One region of the Alteromonas macleodii ATCC 27126 genome, then DNA from elsewhere that is predicted to be linked to it. Evidence: predicted binding sites of a transcription regulator. Region 1 holds the regulator's gene; the other holds the start of a gene.
What was found. The regulator LexA, encoded in region 1, represses DNA repair genes until DNA is damaged. The targets are predictions, from matches to a motif close to TACTGTATNNNNATACAGTA.

Region 2: the regulator LexA is predicted to act here: its motif matches at 1,763-1,782, upstream of MASE_RS10855 (DUF7218 family protein).

The regions. Positions count from the first base shown of each region.
Region 1 is NC_018632.1:4,538,312-4,541,528, reverse strand. Features, by position in the region: gene MASE_RS19325 (COG1470 family protein) at 1-1,065, shown strand, start outside; gene lexA (transcriptional repressor LexA) at 1,178-1,804, shown strand; gene coxB (cytochrome c oxidase subunit II) at 2,387-3,217, shown strand, end outside.
Region 2 is NC_018632.1:2,538,943-2,542,159, forward strand. Features, by position in the region: gene MASE_RS10845 (saccharopine dehydrogenase family protein) at 1-210, shown strand, start outside; gene MASE_RS10850 (pyridoxal phosphate-dependent aminotransferase) at 285-1,466, opposite strand; gene MASE_RS10855 (DUF7218 family protein) at 1,837-2,100, shown strand; gene MASE_RS10860 (DUF1852 domain-containing protein) at 2,400-3,217, shown strand, end outside.

The DNA.
Region 1 (3,217 bases):
ATTTGGACTGGTGAGAACCAAATTTTAGTAGCGCAACAAGATGCCAACGGTGAATATGCCTTGTCAGATATAAAAGGTGCGCCGCGCGCGAGTAGATATCATGCCGCGGGTTGGGCACCTTATGGCGATAATGATGAAAGAGCCGTCTTTGTTAGCGATACAAGTAGTTACGAATCATCTATTCAGATTTTATCGGTAGATAAAGAGGATAACTTTGCGATAAGTGCTGAGGTTGGCGAAGATGTCTATAACTATAGCAAACCGGTCGTTACAGACTACAACAATGACGGTGTGGGTGAGTTACTAATAGGGGCACTGGATTATAGTTCGTCGTTTAATGTCGTGAGACTTACAGATAACGCTATTCAGTGGACACTGAACAATAATCAGAATAGTGAAATTTCGTTTATTGAAGCCATTGACGTAAATAACGATAGTTACGCCGATGCAGTTATTATTGAGAACAATCGACTTAAAGCGTTTGATATCGAGAATCAGGTGCTTATCGACTCAATCATTAACGATTTTTCAATTAATGCGCTTGCTGCCTCTGAAAAAGACGGTGTGCATTATTTTGCTGTTGGGGGCTATAGTTCGCTCAAGCTCTATAAAATGCAGGATGGTGAATTTGTTGGATTGAATGAATTGGAAACCAATTGTGACCAATTGCTCACGGTAAATTTTGATAGTGATAGCGAACTTGAATTTGCGTGTTTAAATAGAAACTACAACACCATCAATGTTTATGACGTGGCGAGCGATGCATTAGAACTCAAAGACGCTATAGCACCGTCATTCTACCCTCAGTATATAGCGGCTGTTCCAACGACGTCGTCTAATCAGTCGATTCTCGCTATCTACCAGCCTAACGAGAATGACTATTCGTACAATTATTATGACAGCATCGCATATCGCGTGGTTGAGGTTGATAATAAAGGCAATGTGGTGTGGCAAAGCCCTGGACTTGGGCTCGATAATGTTGAAGGCATGCGCACACGTCAAAATAGTGATGGGGAGCTGGAGTTACAAATTAGTAACCCGAACATGGCTCTTCTCGTAAAATAAGAGGAAAGCACTTGTCGTAGGCTATTGCAGATCGCAAAAGACGCGGCAAGTGCTTGTTATTTAGTTTTAGGTGTATATACTTACAGGAACTGTATGAACAGACAGGTCTTTTATGCGCCCACTCACAGCTCGACAAACCGAAGTTTTAGAACTTATTAAAACAACCATGTTAGAAACGGGAATGCCGCCTACTCGTGCGGAAATAGCCCGTCAGCTTGGCTTTCGTTCTGCTAATGCAGCAGAGGAACATTTGAAAGCATTGGCGCGTAAAGGCGTGATTGAAATTTTGCCTGGTACGTCTCGTGGCATTAAGCTCAATATCCCTCTTGATAACGACGCACAAGAAGAAGAAGGCCTACCGTTAATTGGGCGTGTTGCAGCCGGTGAGCCGATCTTGGCGCAAGAGCATGTTGAATCGCACTACAAAGTCGATCCTGCACTGTTTCAACCCCATGCCGACTTTTTGCTACGCGTTAACGGTATGAGCATGAAAGACATTGGTATTTTAGACGGTGATCTTCTCGCTGTTCATCGCACCACTGATGTACACAACGGTCAGGTGGTTGTGGCGCGTGTCGATGAAGACGTCACCGTAAAGCGTCTAGAGAAACGCGGGCGTGAAGTATTGCTTCATGCTGAGAATGATGAGTTTGCACCAATAAAAGTTGATTTGGCGACTGAACATTTTGCGATAGAAGGCATTGCGGTGGGTGTGATCAGAAACGCTGACTGGATGTAGTATTTTAGCTTGTTTGTATAAAAGCGGCGCGTTAGCCGCTTTTTTTATGTCTTTTGTTCCTGTTTTTTTCTTCAATCTGCCAACTTAGGTTTTATCCTGCCCAGCAAACCTGTTGGTTTTCTGCGCGCTTATTTTTATCATTACTCACGTTATTCTTTCTATGAATGCTTCAAGTATTTTCCATTTTTTATTTTGAATTTTGTTTGAAATCGACATTGAGTAATCGATTACTTATTGATTTCTTAACTAGTTAGTCGAGCATTTACTTTAACCCCGTGTTCAAAATGCCTGTTTGATTCCAAGGGCATCTCACAGCAATGGCTTTCTCTTTTTGCACGTGAAATCCCCCGCGACCATTTTAGTAAATGATTAAAAATTAACCACTTCGTTAAATTTTTAATAGAAAAGACTAGACGGCACGACATTATTGCGCAATTCTTATACAGAGATTAACAAAATAATAACAATGACTCTAAATTTGTTTTACAAGTTGAGGTTATGGGTCAATCGTTCGCAAACCATTTGGTAGGGCATCGCGCAAATTAATCAGCGTCTTTGACCACGCCATTACGGAGGTGCTGAGTGAAACAACTAACGACCGTTTTCGCAAAATGGTGTTCTAGTATACCAATTTTGCTTTTTTCCCCTTTGCTTTTTGCGCAAGAAGCAAGCGAAGAAGCCTCTTCGCTTAATTTGAGACGCGGTGCTACCGACATCAGTGGGCAGGTATACGACCTCCATATGTTGATGTTCTTCATTTGTGTAGGTATCGCGGTTGTAGTTTTTGGCGTGATGTTCGCCTCAATGTATCTACATAGAAAGTCCCGTGGCGCCAAGCCAGCGAATTTTCACGAAAACGTGAAGGTCGAAATTGCTTGGACCGTTATTCCTTTCCTTATTCTTATCTTCATGGCGGTACCCGCAGCGAATACTCTAATTGCTATGGAAGACACGTCTGAGCCTGACATGACGGTGTTAGTAACAGGCTCTCAATGGAAATGGCATTACAAGTACATGGATAGCGATGTAGAGTTTTATTCTTTACTCGCCACTCAGCGCGAGCAAATAGAGAACAAATTCCAGAAAACAGATAACTACCTGCTGGAAGTTGACCGTCCCTTGGTTATTCCTACTGGGAAAAAAGTACGCTTTCTTATTACCTCTGACGACGTTATCCACTCTTGGTGGGTTCCTGACTTTGCCGTGAAAAAAGATGCCAACCCCGGCTTTATTAACGAGTCTTGGGCCAAGGTGAATGAGCCGGGTATTTATCGCGGACAATGCGCAGAGCTTTGTGGTAAAGACCATGGCTATATGCCGGTTGTGGTAATTGCTAAAGAACCCGCCGAGTTTGAAAAGTGGATGGGCGAACAAGAAGAGATTGTTCGTAAAGCAAAAGAAGAAGAGCAGCGT
Region 2 (3,217 bases), 2.0 Mb from region 1:
ACCAATGGTGATATGCTAGCCGTATCGGTAAAAGGCGACAAGGATCCAGGTTACGGCTCTACCAGTAAAATGATTTCAGAATCTGCCCTTTGCTTGTGCAAAGACGTTAGTTTATCTGGTGGTTTCTTCACACCTGCGGCAGCACTTGGTAACAAGCTTATCCGCCGTTTAGAAGAAAAAGCAGGCTTAACGTTTGCTATCGAGAAATAACGATTCAAAAAACGAAGGCTGAACACAAATTGCGTTCAGCCTTTTCTCTCTGCGCTAGGTGTTATTGTTGTTTTTTAAGCGAGTACCGCTTTTAATGCTTTAACGCACGCGTCAGTTTCTTCAGGTGTCCCTACGCTAATGCGTGACCATGAGTCGTACCCAGGCCACGTACGCCCTACGACCTTTATACCTTGAGCTTTCATCTTTTCTGCAAATTTGTCGTGCGGCATGCCCGTATCTATGTAAATAAAATTCCCTTGTGGATTTGGCGCAAACGGCTGCTTTAACTCTTTAGCTACTTTTACTAACTTTTCACGCTCAGTTTTAATGCGTGAGCGCATCGTGTCTAAGTTCTCATGGTCATCCATACTCGCCATACCCGCTACTAATGCTAAGTAGTTCACACCACCCATGCGCAGCATACCGCCCATTGTTTTAGCTTGCTCAGCAGGCATGATGGCGTAACCGAGACGCTGGCCCGCCATGGCGTGAATCTTAGAAAAAGTGCGGCAAATCACCACATTGTAGCCTTCAGCTACTAGCTTCGATTGCACATTAGCGGGGTAAGCATCAGACATTTCAATGTAGGCTTCGTCAATGAAGACTTGCGCTTTCTTCGATACGCGTTTAGCAAAAGCGGTAAGCTTCTCTGCATCTACCATGCTACCTGTCGGGTTATTTGGATTGCATACATACACGGCGGTAGTATCTTCGGTTACCGCTGCTTCAATGGCATCCAGATCAAAGGTCATATCATTGGCTAGCGGCACGTAGGTCACATCTGCCCCCATGAACTCAGCGCCCCGTGGTACGCCTTCGTAGGTTGCCATAGACGTAACCAGCTTGTTGCCGTTTTTGGTGATCCAGTCAGCATAGCCAAACAGAATAGGTGAAGAGCCGTTTGTGATAACGATTTGATCAGCAGATACGCCTTCTTGCTTAGCAATTTTTTGCGCTAACACTTCCACCGTAGCGTCGGTATAACGCGCTAGGTTTAATAGCTCGCTTTGCATTGCCTTTGCCGCTTTTTTCGAGGGCCCAAAAGCATTTTCATTCGACGATAGGCGAATAAGACCATCGTTTACATTAGGTGTAGCGGATGGAAAGTGTTCAGTTTGCATACCTGCGGCACGAAGGTCGCCCATAATACTGTCAACGCTGGTCGTTAGCGCTACTGCTCCTGCACCTAATCCCACTGACTTTAACCAATTACGGCGTGAAGAATTCACGGTGCTTTGTTGCTCATTTTTATTCATATTTCGCTCTGCCTTCCGTCTACATTCACTTTAGACTAAAGGCTTAATTTTGAACGCGCAATAGCATAAAGCCCCTAACCCATTGACATTAATGCACTTTTTACGTGCATATGGCGCACTAAAATTGACAACATACGAAGTTTTAATGCGTTAAGCCGTAACATTGCGGTGCAGCCTTATTTTGTGTTTTTTGGCGTTTGCGATGAATGACATTTTTTTTGATGTTAAAGGCGTAGCACTCTCTCTCTATTGGTTCTCCGCGCTTGAAGCCTGCCTTTTAAACGACTGTGTAATCCATCTATATAAATAAAAAGTAAAAATTACGACGAAACATTCATCGATTACCCAGTGTGCAAAACAGGAATTAAATATGGCTAAGGACCACGGCAACCAAATTAAAAACGACGATACTTACGAAGCCCTTCGCGAGGAAGGCTATAGCAAAGAGAAGTCGGCGCGCATTGCCAATGCGCAAGCCAATAGCGAACAAACGCCTTCTAAAGATGGTGGAAAAGGCAAAAAGTACGAGGATCGCACTAAAGAGGAACTGTATCAAAAGGCCAAGGAAGTCGGCATTGAAGGTCGCTCTAACATGAGCAAAGACGAATTAATTGATGCGTTACGCAATCATTAGTGGCGGATAGACCGCCACATACAAAAACTGGTCACTGTGGCGGTGATGATTACGTTTTATCAGACACGCATAATTTGTGCATTTCGTGGCAAACCTCAACTTCAAGTAAAGATATACCGCCTCAACAGTAGGCGACTAGCTCTTCGCCCGCCCAATGCATGACAATATTTCATGATAAAATGAAAATAAGTCATTTTTATTCATAGTTAAATCAATGTATAACGTGTTCATAGCTTTTACAGCAGTCTCACTACTCGGTTTAACTTTAGGAATAGAAGCGCATTCTCATGAACAACAACGTGAACACAGATTTCTCTTTTACTATTAACAGCGTTCAGTTTAATGAAGATTATCGCCCTTCAGACAACACACGCATCACCACCAACTTCGCCAATTTAGCTCGTGGTCAACGCCGCAAAGAAAATTTGCGCGATGCACTAAGCATGATAAACAACCGCTTCAATGCACTGGCTAGCTGGGATAATGAAAGTGGCGATCGCTATGCTGTCGAACTTGAAATTGTGTCGGTAGATATCGACGTTGAGGGTAACGGCAACACATTCCCAACTATCGAAATCTTACAAACCAATATAATTGACAAAAAAACGGGTAAACGCACTCAAGGTATTGTAGGAAACAACTTCTCGTCTTATGTTCGCGATTATGACTTTAGCGTTCGTCTATCTAATCACAATCGTGGCCAGTCTTCGTTCAGTGTCCCTACCGATTTTGGTGATCTGCACGGAAAGTTGTTTAAGTATTTCGTTAATTCAGAAGCCTATAAAGCACATTTTTCAAAGCTGCCGGTCATTTGTTTAAGCGTTTCCGACAATAAGACCTACCGTCGAACAGAAAATCAGCACCCCGTTTTAGGTGTTGAATATCAGCCTAATGAATCATCACTAACTGAACAGTATTTCAAGAAGATGGGCTTAAACGTGCGCTATTTCATGCCACCAAACAGTGCTGCTCCTTTTGCATTTTATTTCTTTGGTGATTTGTTAAACGACTACACCAATTTAGAACTTATCAGCACTATTGCTACGATGGAGACCTTCCAGAAAATTTATCGCCCTGAGATTTATAACGCTAACGCCCAGGCAGGTTTAAGCTACAA